DNA from 4 places in the Shewanella sp. SM73 genome. Region 3 is predicted to be linked to each of the others. Evidence: predicted binding sites of a transcription regulator. Region 3 holds the regulator's gene; each other region holds the start of a gene.

Region 1 (5,727 bases), on a different contig from region 3:
GTCGCAGAGGCGATGAAGTTTACCTGTCACGATAAACTCTGTATTCCAGTGCCTTTATACCATTGTTTTGGCATGGTACTCGGCAGTTTAGTCTGCTTAGCTAAAGGCGCAACTGCTGTGTTCCCCGGAGAATCCTTTGATCCACTGACGACATTGCAAGTGATTGAGCAAGAGCGTTGCACCGCTTTGCATGGCGTACCGACCATGTTTATTGCCGAGTTGGAACACCCAGAATTTGCTCGTTTTGATTTGAGTTCCTTACGTACCGGCGTGATGGCGGGGGCAACTTGTCCTGAAGAAGTGATGCGACGTGTACAAAACCTGATGTATATGAAGGAAGTGCTGATTGGTTATGGTCAGACTGAGTGCAGTCCGCTCAATCACATTACTGAAATCGACTCACCCGTAGAGAAACGTGTGCTCACGGTTGGCCGTGCTTTACCCCATACCGAAGTGAAAATTGTCGATGAATTTGGCGAAGTGCTGCCAATTAATCAACCCGGTGAAGTCTGTAGTCGTGGTTATTGCATTATGCAGTGTTATTGGAATGATCTTGAGAAAACGGCTGCAACCATAGACAGTCAAGGCTGGCTACATTCGGGCGATATTGGTCAAATGGATGAGCAAGGTTATGTGCAAATTGTGGGGCGCATTAAAGATATGATTATTCGCGGCGGCGAGAATATTTATCCCCGTGAGATTGAAGAGAAACTTTACACCCATAAAGATGTGCAGGATGCGGCTGTCTTTGGCGTTCAAAGCGATAAATACGGCGAGGAGGTGTGTGCTTGGATCAAAGTCCGCTCAGGAGCCGCGATTACAGAGGCTGATATTCGTCATTTTCTCACCGAGAAGTTCGCCTACTTTAAAGTGCCGCGTTATATCAAGTTTGTGGATCAGTATCCAATGACAGTGACGGGGAAGATTCAGAAATTCAAAATGCGTGAGCTGATGTATCAAGAGTTATATGAAGATATTAATGCTTAAGTCATTTGGCTTTGAGTTGATTAATACTATTGATATTTGACTTCCAAGCCGCGCAATGCGGCTTGAATTTGATTCTGTCTAGCTATTTCGGTTAGTAGATAAACGAACAAGCTAATTGGCTAACGAAAAAGTCGGCGAGTCATACCATCAAGCCAAGCTGCACTTTGAGTTAGCTTTTGCTGCTAATGTCGTTATTCTAATTGTAACAAAACTTCACTTCCCCACTGTGGCTTGATGGCTATACTAAAACTAGTCATAAAATCTAACCAGTCATAAAATCTCGGCAGATAAAAACGAAAGCGTTAAGTTGTCGATGATGTAGTCGTAAATCCATGTAGGCAAAGGAGTACTAAATGGTTCGATGGCGTTCAATGCTCCTTGTGTATTGTCTTTCCTTTATGGGATTGAGCGTAGCTAAAGCGGATACCTTAATGCTCACTTCTTTACTTTGGCCGCCTTATTCAGGAGAGCAATTAACGGAGCAGGGTGCCAGTATTGCCGTGGTACGGGCGGCGCTGAACGTTATGGGACATCAGTTAAAAGTGGATTTTTATCCGTGGAGCCGCGCTGTCAAACTTACGACTATGCCGAACTCTGACTACATAGGTTATTTTCCTGAATACTATGTAGAAACTGAAAAGTTTATTTTTTCAAAACCGATTGGCGAAAGTCCATTGGGGCTGGTGGAGCAAAAGTCCCATCCAGTAAGTTGGAATTATATTGAAGATCTTAATCGCTATACCTTAGGTGTGGTGAAAGATTATGTGAATACTCAGGCCTTAGATCGCATGATCGTTTCCGGTGTACAGCGGACTGAAGCTGTGACTTCGGATGAGCATAATGTTAAAAAAGTTGCCGCAGGTCGGATTGATGCCGCGGTGATTGATGTCAACGTTCTGCACTATTTACTCAAGCAAAAGCCCTTACAGCCGCTGGTGACAAAGTTGCAAATCAATCGGCAAATTCTGGCGAATAAGCAGCTCTATATCGCGTTTCGTAATACAGAAGAGGGACGGCGTTGGCGAGATATTGTTGACCAAGGTTTAGCGCAGGTTGACGTAGAAACCATCATTGGAGAGCTACTTTATCGTGAAGACTAATGTAGGGTTTTAGGATAGTTTATTCTTTGTTTTACTCGCTATTTTTCCGCCTATTTCCCCGTAAAGTCACTTCTGATATGCAGTTTGTCATCATTTTGTCTTTGTTCACTATTAGTATCACTTTAACGGCATGAGTTGTTCTCTCATTTTATTGATTAAGGTGACATGAAGAAACTTCCTTTTGAGCTTCCATTTGAGTTAGATACACTGCAGCAACTCATTGATACTCATCATCTTAAGTTGGATTATCAGATCCTTGCCGACATTCCATTCCGCCAAGAGCATTTCCCCCTTTACAGTGTTGAGTTAGGTGGTACAGATACGCCTTGTTCGACAGTGCTCTTTGTGGGTGGCGTGCATGGGGTTGAACGTATTGGATCTCAAGTTATTTTGGCATTGTTAAACAGTTTATTGCAGCGGCTTGTTTGGGATAAACACCTACAACAGATGCTAACGGGCCTGCGGTTAGCTTTTGTACCTGTAGTGAATCCTGTTGGGTTATTCATGGGAACGCGGGGCAATGGTAATCAAGTGGATTTGATGCGTAACGCTCCGATAGAATCCCGTGAAAAAGTGTCCTTTATGGTGGGAGGACAGCGTATATCGTCACGGCTGCCCTGGTATCGCGGTATTGGGGGAATGGAGCTGGAAACGGCGGGCTTAGTCGCCTATGTACAACAACTGTTGAGTCGCAGCACAAGTTTGATTTCGCTCGATGCCCACTCGGGATTTGGTTTGAGTGATCATATCTGGTTCCCCTACGCCCATACCCGTACCGCCTTCGAAAATGCCAATTATATTTTTCATCTAAAACAATTATTTGAACAGAGTTATCCCCATCACGGCCATTATCGGCTCGCGCCGCAGAGCCAGTTTTATCGCACTCATGGTGATATTTGGGATTATCTCTATCGCCAGCACCAAGTGGCAGATCCTTCTGCTCAGGTGCCATTTTTACCTTTGACATTAGAGATGGGATCTTGGGCATGGATAAAGAAGAATCCTAGACAAATATTTAATTTTGCTGGATTTTTTAATCCACAAAAAACACATCGTCACCACAGAATTTTACGCAGGCACACAGTACTCATGCAATTTATGATGGAAGCGGCCTATGCCCAATCGTTAGAGCAGTTAACACCTGAACGTTTGGCTGAGCTGACAGAGTGCGCACGGCATTATTGGTATCGGGAGTCTCAGTCATGACCACTTGGGTGTTATTAAGAGGATTAATGCGTGATCAGCGCCATTGGAATGGTTTCGATCAGCGTCTGCGACAAAAGGGATTGCGAGTGCTGACACCGGATCTTCCGGGCAATGGGACGCTATCCCACGAATTAAGTCCGCTTAAGATTGCTGATTATGCCCATGCCGTGTGGCAGCAATTGGATGAGCAGGCACAGGAAGGGGAGACTATTTATCTCCTCGGCTTGTCTATGGGAGGTATGTTGGCGTTGGAAATGGCATGCCAGCGACCTTGGCAGATAAGGCATGTCTTTGTATTAAACAGCAGTGCGGCGAATTTATCGTCTTGGTATCAAAGATTTAATCCGCTGAATGCATTGAAGGCTTTTTTCATGCGTGCTCGGGGTAACGCTTTACATCCAATCGAGTCGACTATAGTGCGTTTAACCAGTTTTCGTCATCGGCGAGACCGAGATTTAATTGTCAAGTGGAGTGAGTTTCGCCGCGATACCACACCAAGTCGACGCAATGTATGGCGACAACTTTGGGCGGCTTTTCAATACCAATGTCCATTGACAGTGGAAGTACCGATAACTGTGCTCTGCGGTGACCGTGATGCGCTGGTGAGTATGGCATCGAGTAAGGCGTTAGCACGGCATTTTTACACCGATTTGATTGTACTCGCGTATTGTGGTCACGATGCTGCTATAGATGCACCCGCAAAACTGGCGCATTATCTGTTGGACATTGTGGGGGCGACTAAGCCGCAAGCGCAGTTTTCTGCGGATAGCGAGTCTGCCAATACTCAATATGATTGCAATGATTTATTGGAGGAAGAAATAGCCTTAAACGAAGCGATATTTGCTGTATGGGATGACAAAGCGCTATCCACTCTTGAAACCAAATAATCGAGAGTGAATAGCGCAGTTAACGCATTGTCTTATTAAGCTTTAGCCACTACGGTTTGGCCTATCGGTGTGAGGCTGAGTAAAGCCAACTTAAGATGCTGTATCCCAAAGGGAATTCCGATAATCGTCACAAAACAAGCTAAGGCGTGGACCAAATGCCCTATGGCTAACCAGATCCCAAACAGTAAGAACCAAATGATATTTCCTACCATGCCTAATGCACCTGTGCCTAAGTCTTCACGTCCAGTTAAGTGGCGACGGTTCATTTGTTCTTGGCCGAAGGGCCAAAAGGTCATTTCGCCGATAACAAAACAGGCGCGGCCGAAGGGAATACCAATGATACTGATAAAACACAGGATACCTGCGAGCCACCAAGCGAGTCCCATTACAAATCCGCCGAGTACAAACCAAGCTATGTTGAATATTAAGCGTAATACAGCCATTGAAAACTCCTTGTGTTTACCCTGTTAGCCTTTATCGTTAGCTTTGATAAATTGAATATATGTCAATGTCTAAGCGATAACTATGCCAACTATTTAACTTATTAATAATCAATGGTTTAAATTTATGCATTCGAGATTCATGTGTCATTTTCACTAGTTTTTCGCCAAATTGATAATTTCTTAAGGGCGTAACAGGAAGGTCGGAGTTACACTAGCCTTCCCTTAACTGGCTTAAAAACCAGAGAATTTAATCGTTTGAGTAGCTTGATGTTTGCAAATTCCCCTGTCGATACATTTGCCTTTGCTGGCAGAGACATATTCCTAAAACGTGATGATTTACTGCATCCGGCGTTTAGTGGCAATAAAGCTCGCAAATTCGGCTATTTTTTAGATCATGAATTTGCAGGCATCAGCAAGGTGATAGGTCACGGCTCGCCATTGGCTAACTCACTGTATTCATTGTCAACATTAGCGAAGATGAAAGGCTGGCAATGTGATTTTTATGTAGATCATATTGCCAGTCAAGTGGTTAAACATCCTACGGGCAATTACGCTGCCGCTTTAGCGAATGGCGCTAATATTATCGATTTAAGTGTGTTAATAGCACAAAAGCAGGCGTGCACTCAGTCGCAATCTGAGCCTCACGTTTTGTCAAATCTTAATGCTAGGCCTGACCCTACTGCGCAAGTGGGCGATGTGCGACTGAGTTGCCCAGATTATATCGAGGCTCAAGTACTCGTGAATGAGCCGACGGCGCTTTTTATCCCAGAGGGTGGTCGCTGTGCTTACGCCGAATACGGGGTTAATAGATTGGCGCAAGAGATAGTACTGTTTGCGAATGCGAATGGATTGGTTGATTTAACGGTGTTTTTACCATCGGGGACGGGAACGACTGCGTTATTTTTAAATCAGTATTTTATCCGTCAGCAAACGGATATTCGCGTCGTGACTTGTGCTGTTGTCGGTGGCGATGATTATTTGCGCTTGCAATTTTCCTTACTTAATTCCAATACCAGTGAGCATCCACAGATTGTTAATGTCGGCAAGAAATATCATTTTGGTAAACTTTACCCCGAATTTTATGCCATGTGGCAGCGGGTCTGC
Region 2 (5,727 bases), on a different contig from region 3:
CAATCAACTACTAGGCGAATTAAGAAATCCCAATCGAAGTGTTCAACTATCACAAGCCATAGGTGGTTTGTTTAAGGCAGCTAGCAAATGATGTCAGATTTACTGTTAATTATTGGCCTCGTCGTGATTGCCGCATTCTTTTGGCAACTACGCCAAATGGCAGAGTTGAGCCGTATTTTTGCCGAAAAAGAATGTTGGCGACAAAAAGTTCAACTGTTAGCCATTGCCATGGAAACTGCCCGCCCTAGCATTGGCGGCACGACGGGGATCTGCTGGAAGGCGAAATATTTATTTGAATTCAGCACCGACGGCATTAACCAATACCGTGGCCATATTTGGATGCAAGGCAAGAAAATTCAAAAGATTGAATGGCCTATCTTCCCTGAGCCCGAATGGCAAGAAGCGCCGACGTCACAGGGTAAGTTTGGCGGGTGTGGTACGCAAAGTGGTTGTAACTCAGGCAAATGCCATTAAGCTTTTATCGACAATGTTGGCTCAAATAAAATGTGAGCCAACATTGAGAATAATCAGTCATTCTCTGGTGCTACAAAATAACTCACTGTAAAAGTTAAAAAAGAAAGGGCGCGGCCCTAAAGCCACGCCCTCCTATTCTCTGTTAAGCTATCCCGCTATTTTTGTGCTCCCTGCACCATCCATGCGTCAATCTGCGTCCTGCTTCATCCCTGCTCAATCCTTGAGGTCCTTGTACTCATGTACTTCCCTATCTCTTGGTCATCCAGTCCCAAGCTTGCTCTTTCCTGAGCGGTTCCATCATCATCCATGAAACGGGTATTGCATCCATTCAATTTCAATTGCACTCCCTGTGCCATTGCCATCCTATGCAATGAGTCTATCAATCCTTGATAGTCTCCCTTCCTTGGCATTGGCTCTCTTTCATCCTGAAAGGCATATATCCCTATCTTTCCTTAAGTAACATTCCTTAGTCACTGTTCGATCATCCTGATCGCCAACATCCTGTTGCCCGCAATTCCTTCTACAAGATGAATTCTACGCCAACCAACGAAAGTACTCATTGTGGATTATTTAAAATGTTAACAAAAATGGTGAGCTCAACTGATAACAAACAGGTTAACCTACTGATATGAATATAAATAATAACAACCCCCAAGACATAACCATCCTTTTAACCTACAAATTACTTACATACTTGTAGGAGATCTCTTACACGGAAGATGGCAATTCGAATCAAAAGTAAGCAAAACGCTAGATGTCTCCCCTGAGGACTTATGCATAAACCGCTATCGCTCAAAATTCGACAAGCATTCGGCGCATGACCAGAACACAGACAACACAGACAACACAGAGAGTAAATCATTGGGCAATAAGAGAAGTAGGACTGGTGAACATGCTTTACGGTGAGAAGTCTTTAAGCAGAGTTAAGATAAAGTCTGTGTGAATAGCGTTATAGCTTGGCAAAGCCAGATTAATGCTGAAAATGAACCAAAGAAAAGGGCGCAACTAAAGTGCGCCCCATTTATCCTTTGTAAGCCGTCCTGCTCGATTTGTGCTCCCTGCACCATCCATGCGTCTGCTTGCGTCCTGCATCGTCCCTGTAATTCCTTTTTGTCCCTGTGTATCAAACTTACGTGAGATAACACTCAGTCCCTTGACCTGTAAATCCTTTTTACAGAGCCTGTCACTTCCTATGACGTATTCCTATTGCATCCTGCAAAATTTATTTTCCATAGATTAGTACAAGCTGTTCACCCTTATACTTTATCCTTATCTCGACACATCCTGTTTCGAGTTCATGCTTAATCCTTAAGCGTGTCCTGTATTCTTCCTGAAATTCATCATCCTGACGATAAAACTCACTGTCCCTAATCATCCTTGAAAAGCAATCCTGCTTTTCCTTAGCCTATCCTAGGCGAATGACAGTTTTCCTACCGTCAGCGATTTCAACCTTGAAATCTTAATTCGTTGCTTCTTGCGTCCCTTTGGCCTGTTTCGCTTTCCTTGCTATCCATTTGCTTTGGCCATGAGTGAATTCTACGTTAACCCTAACGTTTTTGTTCGGCTCAAAGAACGGACTACAAAATTAATTACGGACCAACCAAAGGAAAATAAATACAACCCAATGATTCTATTTAAAATTAAATGTTGCAGAACAAAAAACAATCAAAAAGAAAACATTATGTCCTACAACGTTTGTAAGCGATCTCTCACACGGGCATGGGCATCTCACTCTGGCAATTTTTTTAACGTTTAAAAAAGCGGCGGATCATCTGCGCAAACATCACCCAATCTGCCATCAAACTGTAAAAAGGATACTGAAATGTCGCGGGTCGATTCTTCTCAAATACGAAGTGTCCCACCCACGCAAAACCATAACCAACAATAGGAATGAACCAACATAGCCACCAGGCTTGTGAAACCAAGGCAATGCCAATCAGCAGCAGAACTAAACAACTGCCAACAAAGTGTAATTGCCGACAAATCGGGTGCTGGTGTTGGGATAAATAGAAAGGATAAAAATCGGCGAAACGTTTATAAGAGTTAGTCATCTTGTTGAACCGAATAGAATAAAAGTTGGCCATGAATACTGCCAATACTCAGCTCGCCTATGGATACAAAGTCATGCTGAGTAAACAGTTGCAAGTGGTTCTCCTGAGCGATAAACACACCAATGCCATCCAAATCAGGCTGCTCATCACACCAACTCACCACAGCTTGTACTAACTTATGTCCAAGTCCTTTGTGCTGTTCATTTGGTGCAAGAGCAATAAACTGCAAAATACCGCAGTGCTTACTGGGTAAAAGTTCAATAATACTGGACTCTTTGTTCATTAGCGCTTGAGTCGATTGCCAACCTGTACCTAACAACATCTTTAAGCGCCAATGCCAATAACGCCCTTCCCCTAAAGGCACTTCTTGAGTAACGACACAGGCTAACCCAAAGAGTCTTTCATGGTCGAATAAACCAATGAGGGCTTGTTTTTGTTGCCATAACGTATTGAGTTCTTCCCTGATTGCGGCGCGCAATTTTTGCTCATAAGCGGCTTTGTCTGAGGTAAAGAGTGAATCGACAAAAAAAGGATCATCATGGTAAGCGTTATAGAGAATAGAAGCGGCAATGCGTAAGTCTTCCGCTGTCAAATAGACTGCACGGCAGTCCTCCAGAATTTCATTGTCCATCGTTAGCATTCCTTGACTTAGCTCACACTTTTTATGCGTAACTGTTAATCTACCAAGGAAACTAAAAAGTGCAAATTTTAATCATAGATTGCATTTTTCAATCAGGCGCTTACTCTAAACGAAGGCACTATACTGAAAAGGAAATAATGATGGATACAACTCCAGTAGACTTAAGCCACTTGTTTGAGCAACTCGGTTTAGACAGTAGCGACGAGGCCATAGCGCAGTTTATTGCAACCCATGATATCGACCATCACATCCATTTAAGCCAAGCGCCCTTTTGGACCCCTGCCCAAAAGAGCTTTATCATTGAAGGTTTAGAAGCCGATGCCCTCTGGACTGAGCCCATTGAGCAATTAGACACTCAGCTACGTAAACGATAAGACTCGTTGGTTCAGATTTTACCGTAAGCCGTTTCACCCCAACCCACTAAGGCATTGTTGCTCAGCACGATAGGCGTGCATTCATCCTTAGTGGTTTTTCCATCGCCATTATTACGCTGGGTACGATAAAACAACACTAAGACTTCTTTATTGGCTTCACCTTGTTGAGCACTTTGTTGAATATAGGCTTCACTAAAATCAGCGGTGCCCATTAAGATCATCACTTGGTCTTTAGGCATGCCTAAGCTCAGTTTGGTTAAGTTAGTGCGATTTTTATCCTGCACTTTCTCCCAAGATTCGCTGCTATCCCAGCCCGATTCTCCATCACCGACATTGACCACGCAGCCGCTAAGACCTAAGCTTGCGAGCCCTAAAAAAGTGATGGCGATAAGTTTGTTATTCAATTTATGGTTCATCATGTGACATCCTGTGTAATTATTATTGAAGCTTAAAAAATGGTATTTCGGCTGGACAATAAGCAAAATAAATGCCACAAGACAACACACTGTTTTTAAATGAAAAAAATAATTATTATTTTAAAATTGGTTTAAACAATTCAACAAATTAAGGAATTTTGCTAATTATGAGTCCCCTTGACCAAGTATTAGCGGCCGCACGTTCGCTCGAAGCCTGCGGTAAAGTACCGAGCCTTGCCTTAATTAAAACCCGTTTAGGTAGTAGCCTACCTTTACCTATATTGATCCAAGGCTTACAGCAATTTAAATCTATGCCTAAGGCGGATCGCGAGCGTTTAGCTGAGTTGCAAACTATCAGCCCTACAACTGACACTCCCGCAACTAACGATACCTTAACCCTTGCAGTGCTCGCCGAGCGCCTGCAGATACAACAGGCGTATTTTGAACGTCATGCTGAGCAGCAAAAAACAGAAATAATGCAATTAAAAAACGAACTGCTTGAACTTAAACAACGCATCAACTTATTAGAAATCCAAGGAAAAACAGCTTAATGTTTGTTACTGAACTGCGCTTCGAATGCTTCGCCGACACCACGATATCTGCCGCCGAGAAGGCCATTAATCAGCTCCTTGAAGCCTATCGAGCTAATGGCCAAATCTTAGGACGAGAATTTGCGGTCGCCTTTAATGACGGTGAGTTTAGAGTGCGTTTATTGATGCCAGAGAAAAGCAGTTTAGCGCACAAATATCACAGCCCTTGGGTCAAAAAAGCCTTAGTAGAATTAACCGACGCTAAACTACTCGCGCCGCGGGAAAAGTTTATTGGTCAGGATATCAATTCTGAAGTAAGTAATACCGAAACACCCAGCTGGCAACTGCTATACACCAGTTTTGTGCATATGTGCTCGCCCCTACGCAGCGGCGACAATTTATTGCCCATTCCCCTGTACCGTATACCCGCAACCTTTAATGGCGATCATAAACGTATTATCCGTTGGCAGAGCGAATGGCAAGCCTGCGACGAGCTGCAAATGGCGGCGGCCACTAAGGCAGAATTTGCCGCGCTAGAGGAATTATCGAGTCCTGACAGTGATTTATTTCGCAGAGGTTGGGATTTGCGCGGTCGTATCGAATATCTCACTCAGATCCCGACCTATTACTACTTATATCGCGTTGGCGGCCAAGATTTAGCCACAGAAAAAACGCGACCTTGCCCACGTTGTGGCAGTCATGATTGGAAACTCGATGAACCTTTATTGGATATGTTCCATTTTCGCTGCGAGCCTTGCCGCATAGTGTCGAATCTGTCTTGGGATCATCAATAACATCTGTTTATCCCCTTGCAGAACTCAACCTAAGATAAGCCACGCTTAGGTTGAGTTAATACTTAGGTTGATAATAAAAATTTCGCTCACAGAAGTTAACGTTTACCGAAAAGGTTTTGCCACATACGTTTAAAACTGGCGAAAATACCAGGATGTTCTAATGCTGGCATAGGTAATTCTTCATGTTTAACGGGTGGTGCTATCCGTGGCGATAATGCTTCGATAAACGCAGTCAAACTCGAGGACAATTGCTCAGATTGCACTTCACCAGGGATTTCAATCCATACGCTACCATCACTGTTATTGATGGTGAGCATTTTATCTCCCTCATCTAACAGACCGATAAACCAAGTCGGTAACTGCTTCAGTTTTTTCTTCATCATCAGATGACCAATTAAGTTTTGTTGCAGGCAGTTAAAATCGTCATCATTCCAGACTTGCAGTAACT
Region 3 (5,727 bases):
TAATATTTGCTTGTCGCTCAGCTTTTCGGCCATGCAAGACAAGGTACTTAAGTGCTGCTGACATTGGTCTGCAGGCACCAGTAGTGCAAATAAAATATCAACAGGTTGCTTATCGATAGCATCAAATGCTATCGGCTCTTCACACTTAATTAGTATGGCAATGGGCTGATCTATATCGGCTAGTCGACCATGTGGAATGGCGATGCCGTTACCTATACCTGTGCTCCCCATCTTTTCGCGCGCCACTAGGCTTTCGAATATCTCTTGAGATGAGAGGGTCGGGTACTGGGCAGCGACTAAGTCGCTGATGAGTTCCAGTACCTTTTTCTTGCTGCCCGGAGTGGCGCAGGTAGTGCACTCCGGCCGCAGTATGGTACAAAGTTCCATTATTAGTGTTTTGTTAACTTCTCTTTGTGTTTAATAACCTGACGGTCAAGCTTGTCAATCAGGGCGTCTATAGCGGCATACATGTCAGCATGCTCTGAAGTAGCAAAAACTTCACCACCTATGAGGTTTATTCTCGCTTCGGCAATCTGTTGCATTTTCTCAACATTGAGCACAACGTGCACATTATTGATCTGTTCGAAATGGCGTTCAAGTTTTGAAAACTTTTCTTCTACATATGCACGTAACGATTCGGTAATTTCGACATGGTGTCCACTTAGGTTTATTTGCATAGAAACGTCCTCCGATATCCACTGTAGGTTATAAACTTTTACGCTGATTAGAAGGTGGAATAAGCATAGCCTCTCGGTACTTCGCAATGGTTCTGCGGGCTACGTTGATCCCTTGTTCTGCCAGAAGTTGTGCCATCTTACTATCGCTTAATGGTTTTTTCTGGTTTTCCGCTGCCACCAGTTTCTTTATAAAGGCTCTGATTGCTGTGGATGAGCACTCACCACCATCGTCAGTACCGACGTGGCTAGAGAAGAAGTATTTTAGTTCAAAAAGTCCCTTAGGGGTATGCATGTATTTTTGAGTTGTGACCCGTGAGATGGTGGACTCATGCATTTCTACCGCTTCGGCAATATCGTTAAGCACCATAGGCTTCATGGCTTCTTCACCGTACTCAAAGAAACCTTGCTGATATTGCACTATGCAATTAGCAACTTTAAGCAAAGTATCGTTACGGCTTTCTAGGCTCTTAATAAACCATTTAGCCTCTTGCAGATGGCCGCGAATAAATTGGCTATCGGCTTGGTTTTTGGTACTGCGTGCCATAGAAGCATAATGTTGATTTACATTGATTTTGGGCATGCAGTCAGGATTAAGCTCAACAACCCAGCGGCCATTTTTCTTCGACACAGACACATCTGGGATAACGTATTCGTCATTATTGGGCGTGATCAACAAACCTGGGCGAGGATTGAGGGTTTGGATAAGTGCTATACCATCCCTTAATTCATCTTCTTTTAATTTAGTCTTACGCATCAATAACCTAAAGTCTCGGGCGGCGATCAGATCTAAATGATCTTTGATCAGCATACGGGCGTTTTCTAGGTTGGGAGTATCAGCGGCGAAATGCGACAGTTGGATCAGCAGGCATTCACTTAAATCGCGGGCGGCAACGCCTATGGGATCAAAATGCTGAATACGCTTGAGTACGGCTTCGACTTCGTCAAGCTCAACTTCAGGATTGCCCATGGCTTCGAGAATTTCTTCAGTGCTTTGGGTGAGATAGCCCTGATCGTCGATGGCATCAATAATGGCGGTGGCAATGGCTAAATCGGTTTCAGAAAACGGCGTGAGGTTTTTTTGCCATTCTAAGTGTTCGTACAACCCTTCACTGGTCTCGCCTTGGAAGGGCATATCGTCTTCACGACTACCGCCGGGGCCTGAGTTTGGGGAGGCGGTAAACACTTCATCCCATGTGGTGTCCATGGGGAGCTCATCGGGCATGGATTCTTTGGTTAGCGACTCTGCCGTGTCTATGGTGGAGCTGTCTTTTTCTGGTGGCAGAGTGCTAGATTCACTGAAATCCGTATCGGATAGCGTTTGGTTTACAGGGTTTTTAGTGGCGTCGAATTGATCCTCTTCCAGCTCGAGAAGGGGATTAGAATCTAATGCTTGCTGGATCTCTTGCTGCAGTTCTAATGACGACAGTTGCAACAGACGTATAGCCTGTTGTAGTTGTGGCGTCATGGTTAACTGTTGACCCAGTTTGAGCTGGAGTGACGCTTTCATGTTACCGCTGATCCCTACGTTATTATTGTTGGATGAGGTCGCTTATTATTATCTTGAGTGAAGCCCAATGGCGGTATAAATTGCCTCCATTGGCTTCGCTCGATTAACTATAGCCTGAATTGTTCACCTAAGTACACAGCCCTAACTTGCTGATTGTCTAAGATCTCTGCTGGAGTTCCTTCGGCAATCAGGTTTCCGTGACTCACAATATAAGCATGTTCACATACATCTAATGTCTCGCGGACATTATGGTCTGTGATCAGTACGCCAAGGCCGCGACTTTTGAGTTGTTCGATAATCTTCTTGATGTCGATAACCGAAATAGGATCGACGCCGGCAAACGGTTCATCGAGCAAAATGAACTTAGGATTAGCGGCTAAAGCCCGCGCAATTTCGACGCGACGACGTTCGCCACCCGACAATGACATGCCTTGGCTGTCACGGATGTGGGTGATATGAAACTCTTCGAGCAGATGTTCTAGTTCTTCTTCTCGTTCTTCGTTTTTAAGTTCTTTACGAGTTTGCAGTACGGCCATGATGTTGTCATGAACAGTTAGCTTACGAAAGATACTGGCTTCCTGCGGTAAGTAACCTATGCCTTTGCGGGCACGCAGATGCATAGGATCTGCGGTTAAATCATCATCGTCGATAAAGATATGTCCCTTATCGCTCTTCACTAGCCCGACAACCATGTAAAAGGTCGTGGTTTTACCTGCACCGTTTGGACCGAGTAGGCCAACGACTTGACCGGTTTTTACCGTCAGACTGACGTCTTTAACCACTTGGCGACTCTTGTAACTTTTCGCCAGATTTTGTGCTCTTAAGGTGATTTGGGTCATTTAGAGTCCTGCTTTTTTACAGGTTTATCCGCCGGAGCGTCTGATTTAGCATCATCTTGATAGTTTTCAGGCTGAATAATAGTGATCACGCGATCGTCACCACTGCCAGTACTCTCGGCCATCAATTTCTGTTGAATCATGTTATAGCGGATTAAATTGCCTGTAACTTGGCTACCCGCTTGATCTAATGACGCCATACCTTTCAGCGTTAAGGTGCGGCTTGCCATATCGTAACGAATTTCTTTCGCGCTAGCCGATGCAGGACGGCCATCGTCTAATATCTGGCTATACGTAGCAGGGTTGCCTGTGGCGACCAAAGTTTTGCTATTTTCACCTTCAGCGGAAAATGCACGCAGTTCATTTGCTTGGATTTTTATTGAGCCTTGGGTAACTTCCACCGGACCAAAGAAGATGATCTGGTTGTTTTTGATATCCGCAGTTTGGCTCACAGCTTTAATTTTGACTTCTTGCTTTAAGTCGCCGACTTTCGCGAAAGCACTCATGCTCATAATTAGCATTAGGCTGGCAAGTAATACGTTATTTTGCTTCATATGTTCCTACTACCTGACTGGTCAATTGCACTTCTTGCGCGTTGAGGTCGGCATAAAGGCCTTGGCCTTGAATATTAAAATCTTTCCCTGTGACGTAAATGGTACGGTCAGAGGTCATTATCATAGTGTTGAGATCGAGTTCCAGATAACTGGTGGACAAGGTCTGAATCGGTTCTTCTGGGCTAATGGCATCGATAATAACATTATTTTCTAATACAACCTTGCCAGTTTCCTTGTTTAGCTTGCCCTGATCTGCCCTGAGCTGCCATTGTGCTTTACCTTGGTCTGGATAAACAAGATAAACAGGTTGAGTAAAGAAAGTTTGATTCGTTGAATCATAATGTTCCATGTGTTTCGCCGTCACACGGCTATTCACTAGTCCTTGCTCATTGAACTCAACACTGCGCAGATCTTCAACGATGAAATCTGGGGTATTTTGATCTTTTACTCTGTTATCGGAATCACCGCTGTGTTTGTTCTGGACCTGCCAGTAAAGCGCTAGTGCAGTTCCAAAAAAAGCGATAATTGCGAGTGTCACACGACTCATATACTCATTCCATGGGCCGAAGTGAATTTATTTTGACTTAGGAGTAACAGATCTGTGAGTTCACGCAGTGCACCGTGGCCACCATTGAGCGTAGTCACAAAATGGGCGTGTTGGCGTACATAGGGGTGGCCGTCAGCAACACTGACCGCTAAACCGACGACATTCATCACGGGGAGATCGACAATATCATCACCGATATAAGCCACTTCTTCTGGGGTGACACCATAAAGTGCGAGCAATGCTTCATAGGGCTCGAACTTATTGTCTACGCCTTGGTAAATATGGGTAACACCAAGGGCTGTCATACGGTTTTCAACGATTTTGGATTGACGTCCTGTGATCACGGCGAGGTTGAAACCGCTGGTGAGGAGTGAGCGCACGCCATAACCGTCACGGGTATGGAAGGCTTTGAGCTCTTCGCCGCTATTGCTCAAGTAAATATGGCCGTCGGAAAACACCCCATCGACGTCACAAATCAACAGTTTAATCTTTTGCGCGCGTTGCCACACATCATCACTGATTGGGCCGTAAAATCCTTGCTGTGGCATTAAATGACTCCTGCTTTAACCATGTCTAGCATGTTAAGAGCGCCGATAGGATGGCGATCTTTATCGATAACAATTAATCCGTTGATGTTTTTTGAGTCCATCACTTGCAGCGCTTGGGCGGCCAATACATTATCCGTGATCGTGACGCAGTTACGGGTCATCACATCGGCAATGGGCGTCGTGCGTAAATTCACTTCGGCATCGATAACGCGGCGTAAATCACCGTCGGTGAAGATACCAACCAGCTTGCGCTGATCATCGATAATCGCCGTCATGCCTAAGCCTTTCTTGGAGATTTCGTACAGGGCTTCTGTGATGCAAATATCGTGGTTGACGAGCGGTAAGTCATCACCGCTGTGCATCACATCACTGACTTTTAACAGCAACTTACGTCCTAATGCACCGCCGGGATGGGACATAGCAAAATCATCACGGGTAAAGCCTTTTGCTTGCAGCAGCGCAATGGCGATGGCATCGCCCATCACTAAGGTCGCGGTAGTGCTCGACGTTGGGGCAAGTCCAAGTGGGCAAGCCTCTTCTGGGACTTCGATACATAAATGCACTTTAGATAATCGCGCCATATTCGATTCGGGTTTACCCGTTACCGCAATAACAGGCACGCCCATACGTTGGATGACCGGCATTAAGGTGAGGATTTCACTCGACTCACCAGAATTTGAAATCGCTAAAATCACATCGTTATCGGCCAATACACCCAGATCGCCGTGGCTGGCTTCACCCGGATGCACAAAAAATGCGGGCGTTCCTGTGCTGGCGAGGGTGGCAGAAATCTTATTGCCGATATGGCCCGATTTGCCCATTCCCATGACAATCACTTTGCCTGTGCAGTTGAGGATCAACTCGCAAGCTTCTGCAAATTCAGCCGAATCAACATATTGATAAAGATTGTCTAGGGCTGACTTTTCAATGTCGATAACTTTACAACCCCATTGGCGCAGTTGTGATTTGTCTACCATGTCTATCTCTCTTTTTGCATTGTCTTTGTCGCCCCATTGATGGGATTGGAATAGCACAATTTGGTACGCGATAAAGATGAT
Region 4 (5,727 bases), on a different contig from region 3:
ATTCATTAACTATGGTGGTTGCAGGCACAACCTTAGGCATGCTGCTTGCTAACGTACCCGTAGTGATCGCAGGCCACTTCAGCGCCGAAAAATTGCCTATGTTGTGGATACACCGTGGCTGCGCCGTATTGTTCGCACTCTTAGGCGTAGCAACACTGTTCTTCTAAGAATCGAGGCAGGGGTTTTGCTGCAGAATAAAATCTCTTCACGCAATATTTTATTCTTTTAAACCTAACCGTTTTGCAAGTCGGTGCAAATTACCTGTATCGATTTGCAATATTCTTGCACACGCAGCCCAATTTTGTTGATTCGCGGCTAAAACTTGACGAATAAGTTGACGCTGATATCTCTCAGTCGCAGCCTTAAGCCCCAGCATAACACTAGAATTATCTTGCGACTGTCCCTCACGACAGGCCGACTCAGACCTAAATGCTAATTCACTGGCTGGCGTTGCGGCATCTGATGGTCTATCTTCGTCGACTGTTCTGTGTGCTTGATTCATCAAAGAATCGAGCTGAAAATGTTTATCACTTAAGCTGATATAAGCCGTTTTTAGCTCGGCTTTCGCCAACACCGCAGCCCTGTGTATCGCATGCTCTAGCTCACGCACATTACCCGGCCATGTGTATTGCTCTAATAACTGCTGCGCTGCGGGTGTGATATTGATATGGGTGAGTCCTAACTTCGCTTTACAACGTTCAAGAAAAAAACCTGTCAGCATGACAATATCTTGCCCACGCTCTCTTAATGGTGCTACGTGGATAGGAAATACGCTCAACCTATGGTAAAGATCGAAACGAAAGCGCCCTTCCGTTGCCTCTTGGTGCAAAATTCGATTAGTGGCAGCAATAATCCGAGTATTAACTTTTAGGCTCTTATCACTGCCCACTCGCTGTAATTCACCGTATTGTAAAACCCTCAATAACTTAGCTTGCAGCCCCAAGGGAAGCTCCCCGATTTCATCTAAAAACAAGGTCCCCTTGTCAGCGAGTTCAAACTTGCCTTGCCTATGACTGATTGCCCCCGTAAATGCCCCTTTTACATGCCCAAATAACTCGCTTTCGGCGACGGACTCAGGCAATGCAGCGCAGTTCAAATAGATAAGTGATTTATCGGCTCTGGTCGATTGATTATGTATCGCCGCGGCCACTAACTCCTTACCCACGCCAGTTTCGCCGGTAATTAATACCGATAAATCAGTGCCTGCCACGGCACTTATCTGCTGCTTTAGCGATTGGATCTGTGTGGATTGCCCTATGATCTCCTGCTGACTAGCAGGACGATTGAGCACCTCAGTTCCATTGGAAACTTCAACAACTTGGGATTCTAGCTGTTGCATCAATAACGCAGTATTAAGACTGGCTGCGGCCAGTGCGCTGATCACACGCAACTCGCTATCACTAAAACCATCAAACTGATGAGGGTTGAAACCATCAATGGTGAGCGCCCCAATTAAGCGATCGTTCGCGATTAGTGGTAAACCAATGCAAGCATGTACATGTAAGTTCGCACTATGATGTGGAATTAAACCATCATACGGATCGGGAAGTTCACTGTCGGCAGGGAAACGAACCACATCGCCAGCACGGGCGATAGCCTCTAATCTCGGATGCTCACTAATTTGAAAGCGCCGCCCTAACACTTCGGCAAAGAGCCCATCTATCGCCAAGGGGACAAATTGCTGCTCCCGAAATGCCAATAATGCCGCAGCATCACAATTGACACGCCGCCTGACCACTGCCAACAAACGCTCAAATCTGTCTTGCGTCGACACGCCGACAGTTAAATCTAAGGCTAACTGAGTTAAATCAGCATGGGCACTCATAGCACATCCACAGTCAAATAAAGTCATATTGACAACAGTGTAATGTCAATTTGACCAATATCAAATTGTCATTATGACACCACCAAGTGATTTCAAATGTTGAAATACGTTAATACCAATAAAAATCAACGCCTTACAATGTTGGCATAGTGAGTGCAATAAGAGATTTAACTAAATAAGCAAGATTTACGTAGCGCATTCATTATTAATTATCACAGGTGTATTTATGACTATTCATGTAAAAAACAATATCCACTGGGTGGGTCAACGCGATTGGGAAGTGCAAGATTTTCATGGTACTGAGTACAAAATAACTAAAGGCACAAGCTACAATAGCTACCTTATCCGTGAAGAAAAAACCGTGTTAATTGATACAGTTGATCATCGTTTTAGCCAGCAATTCTTACAAAATCTTGAAGCTGAAATTAATTTAACCGACATAGACTATATTGTGATGAACCATGCAGAGGAAGACCACTCAGGCGCCCTGACTGCATTAATGGCCAAAATTCCTAACACTCCAATTTACTGCAGTGAAAATGCGGTCGACTCCATTGTAGGACATCACCACCACCCAGAATGGAATTTCATTACCGTAAAGACAGGGGATAGTTTAGCGATAGGCAATGGTAAGCAACTGATATTTATCGAAGCACCTATGTTGCATTGGCCAGATAGCATGATGACATACCTCACCGAAGATGCGGTTTTATTCAGTAACGATGCCTTTGGCCAACACTATTGCGACGAACATTTATTCAATGATGAGGTTGATCAAAATGAATTAATGGAACAATGCCTACGGTACTACTCAAACATTTTAACGCCCTTTAGCAGCCTAGTGACGGCTAAAATTCACGAAGTATTAAGCTTTAATTTACCTGTAGATATGATCGCAACTTCACATGGCATTGTGTGGCGTGATAATCCAGCCCAAATTATTCACCAATATTTAGCTTGGGCCGACGCTTATCAAGAAGACCGCATCACGATTTTCTACGACTCTATGTCCAATAATACTCGCATGATGGCCGACGGTATTGCTCAAGGTATCCATGATGTTGACCCCAATGTAGCGGTAAAAGTGTATAACGTCGCACGTCATGATAAAAACGAAATCCTTGCACAGGCATTTAGGTCAAAAGGTATTTTAGTCGGCTCATCCACCATGAATAATGTGATGATGCCTAAAATTGCCGCCATGCTTGAAGAAATCACGGGCCTGCGTTTTCGCAATAAAAAGGCGGCAGCTTTTGGTAGTTATGGCTGGAATGGCGGCGCAGTCGATAGAATTCACACTCGTTTGATGGATGCTGGTTTTGAAACCTCGGTGGGATTAAAAGTCAAATGGCGTCCCGATCGAGATGCGATGCAAGAATGCCGTCAGCACGGCCAGCGAATCGCGCGAGAATGGGCATTGCGTCCCCTCGATAGCGCGAATAGTCGCTCTATCATTAATCAAGTCATGTCAAAACCTAACCAAGCCACCACAGCCAGTCAAATAGCTGAAAATACTGCTACTAATAACGTCCCTGTGACGGCACCGATTGCAACAAAAGCGTGCGAATTAAATGATACACAATCAATGATTTGCACCGTTTGCCAATGGGTTTACGACCCTGAAAAAGGAGAACCTAATCAAGATGTCATTGCTGGCACACCTTGGACTCAAGTGGCCGAAGACTTCCTCTGTCCCGAATGTGGCCTAGGTAAAAGCGTTTTCGCTGTCATAAAAAATGAGGTGACTAATGTCTAAGCCAATCGTCATTATCGGCAGTGGATTCGCGGCATATCAGCTAGTCAAAACACTGCGACGTTTAAACCGCGAACAACCGATTACAGTTATCACAGCCGACTCTGGTGACGAATACCATAAACCAGATTTAAGCCATGTGTTTAGCCTTAAAAAAATGGCGTCAGACCTCATAAAATTGACCGCGACTGAATTTGCACATGAGCAACAAATTGATGTAATAAATCACTGTGAAGTCATAAAAATAGATAAAGTTCGTCAGGTAGTCTGTTGCCATCAAGGACGCGAAATTGCGTACAAAAAATTAGTGCTTGCCACGGGTGCACGACCCTTTATTCCACCTATAGAGGGGGATGGCGTCGATATCATCCACACAGTTAACAGCTTAATGGAGTATCAGGCCTGCGAAGCAGACATCCATGGCGCGAGGAGAGTACTGGTTATCGGTGCTGGTTTGGTCGGAGTTGAACTGGCAATGGACTTAGCAACTGCAGGTAAGCAAGTGTTTTTGGTCGATCCACAAGCGAGCTTAATGCCGAATATGCTACCCGAAATGTTAAGCCACAAACTGACCGCTGTACTAAAGCAGTATAACGTCACAGTGCAATTGCAAACCCGAGTCAGCCAACTGCAACACCAAGATGGCAGTATCTCTGTGTGCCTAGATAATGACCAGCGGTTTATTTGTGATGCGGTTATCTGTGCAGCCGGACTGATCCCTAACAGTCAACTTGCCCAGCATGCGGGGCTAGAGGTCAATAAAGGTATCGTCGTTAACGAATGCTTACAAACCAACGATGCCCATATTTATGCGCTAGGTGATTGCGCCCAAATCAACGGCCAAAATAGGGCCTATTTGCAACCTGCGTTACTGAGCGCCAATGCGCTAGCGAACACATTACTGAACCAACCGACAGCAGTGAATTTTCCCGCCATGCTAATTAAAGTGAAAACGCCACTGTTACCTATGCAGCTCAGCGGTATAACAGTGAATGGCGTCCATCGCTGGCAAGTCGATATTGATGCTCAAGGAAGCTGTATTAAAGCATTCGACGTGGATGAAACATTTATAGGATTTATCGTAACCGAGGATAAAATGCAGCAAGCATTTGGATTGTTAAAGCAACTAAATAGCCCTAACGCAGCACTCATTGCAGCCTAAGAGCACATTAACGAGAATGTTAATATTGTTGTCGCTGATAATAAAAACTGAGTAGAGGCTTCCTACTCAGTTTTATCGTTTCTACTATTATTCAAACATTCGCAACAGCAACAGTTTAAAGACCTAATGCCAGTTTAATACGTTGTCCGTAATCCGCATCGGCTTGAGTAAAATGCGCCACCATACGTTGCTGCACATCTAAACTCGCTTGACTTAATGAACCCGAAATTGTTGCCACTAGGCGCGCTTTCTCCGCTTCAGAGAAGATGCGATACAAATTACCCGCTTGGGTGTAATCGTCTTGGTTATAACGGCTATAACGCGCCGCTTCACCTTCTAAACGCAATGGTGGTTCGCTAAAGTTTACTGGCTCAACCAAGGCATCAGCAGTGCTGTTCGGGCCATAGTTTGCCGAAGCATCAGCACCGGTTTGACTGCCATGATAAGGGCATTGTGTGCCCGCCATCGCACCTGCACGTTGATGGTGATTTGCCTTAGCGGCATGCGGGCAGTTTACTGGCAATTGGTTGTAGTTTGCACCAATGCGGTAACGCTGCGCATCGGCATAGGCAAATAAACGCGCTTGTAACATCTTGTCTGGTGAAGCCCCAACCCCTGGGACCAAATTACTCGGTGCTAATGCCACTTGCTCAACTTCAGCAAAGTAGTTTTGTGGCAGACGATTCAGTTCTAATACACCAATCTCAAGTAATGGATAGTCGCTATGCGGCCAAACCTTAGTTAAATCAAATGGATTGATATGGTAAGTATTGGCATCTGCCTCAGGCATAATCTGCACATTAACCGTCCAACGCGGGAAGTTACCATCAGTAATAGCAACCACCATATCGCGCTGCGATGAATCGGGATCAATCCCTTTTAATTTATCAGCCTGTTCATTGGTTAAGTTGACCACACCTTGCTGCGATTTAAAGTGGAACTTCACCCAGAAACGCTCGCCCTTGGCATTCCACAGCGAGAAAGTGT

The links. The regulator sigma-54, encoded in region 3, starts transcription at its own class of promoters, with help from an activator protein. The targets are predictions, from matches to a motif close to GTTGGCACGNNNNTNGNNT.
Region 1: L5M51_RS05455 (YccF domain-containing protein) is a predicted target of sigma-54. The motif match lies at 4,695-4,713, and genes of this name have one in related genera.
Region 2: L5M51_RS08095 (DUF3192 domain-containing protein) is a predicted target of sigma-54. The motif match lies at 4,016-4,034, and genes of this name have one in related genera.
Region 4: norV (anaerobic nitric oxide reductase flavorubredoxin) is a predicted target of sigma-54. The motif match lies at 1,966-1,984, and genes of this name have one in related genera.

What each region holds. Positions count from the first base shown of each region.
Region 1 covers NZ_JAKKRY010000003.1:20,416-26,142, forward strand. The annotation lists gene L5M51_RS05435 (AMP-binding protein) at 1-987, shown strand, start outside; gene L5M51_RS05440 (substrate-binding periplasmic protein) at 1,341-2,087, shown strand; gene L5M51_RS05445 (M14 family zinc carboxypeptidase) at 2,253-3,293, shown strand; gene L5M51_RS05450 (alpha/beta fold hydrolase) at 3,290-4,180, shown strand; gene L5M51_RS05455 (YccF domain-containing protein) at 4,216-4,623, opposite strand; gene L5M51_RS05460 (pyridoxal-phosphate dependent enzyme) at 4,891-5,727, shown strand, end outside.
Region 2 covers NZ_JAKKRY010000004.1:185,034-190,760, forward strand. The annotation lists gene L5M51_RS08070 (DUF3549 family protein) at 1-91, shown strand, start outside; gene L5M51_RS08075 (DUF3301 domain-containing protein) at 88-474, shown strand; gene L5M51_RS08080 (DUF962 domain-containing protein) at 2,220-2,525, opposite strand; gene L5M51_RS08085 (GNAT family N-acetyltransferase) at 2,518-3,156, opposite strand; gene L5M51_RS08090 (DUF2789 domain-containing protein) at 3,306-3,539, shown strand; gene L5M51_RS08095 (DUF3192 domain-containing protein) at 3,551-3,958, opposite strand; gene L5M51_RS08100 (ELKS/Rab6-interacting/CAST family protein) at 4,123-4,506, shown strand; gene L5M51_RS08105 (Zn-ribbon-containing protein) at 4,506-5,279, shown strand; gene syd (SecY-interacting protein) at 5,375-5,727, opposite strand, start outside.
Region 3 covers NZ_JAKKRY010000020.1:14,917-20,643, forward strand. The annotation lists gene ptsN (PTS IIA-like nitrogen regulatory protein PtsN) at 1-387, opposite strand, end outside; gene hpf (ribosome hibernation promoting factor) at 390-677, opposite strand; gene L5M51_RS20500 (RNA polymerase factor sigma-54) at 706-2,184, opposite strand; gene lptB (LPS export ABC transporter ATP-binding protein) at 2,292-3,023, opposite strand; gene lptA (lipopolysaccharide transport periplasmic protein LptA) at 3,020-3,574, opposite strand; gene lptC (LPS export ABC transporter periplasmic protein LptC) at 3,561-4,121, opposite strand; gene kdsC (3-deoxy-manno-octulosonate-8-phosphatase KdsC) at 4,118-4,669, opposite strand; gene L5M51_RS20525 (KpsF/GutQ family sugar-phosphate isomerase) at 4,669-5,646, opposite strand.
Region 4 covers NZ_JAKKRY010000005.1:137,600-143,326, forward strand. The annotation lists gene L5M51_RS09365 (TMEM165/GDT1 family protein) at 1-167, shown strand, start outside; gene norR (nitric oxide reductase transcriptional regulator NorR) at 218-1,825, opposite strand; gene norV (anaerobic nitric oxide reductase flavorubredoxin) at 2,052-3,581, shown strand; gene norW (NADH:flavorubredoxin reductase NorW) at 3,574-4,740, shown strand; gene katB (catalase KatB) at 4,856-5,727, opposite strand, start outside.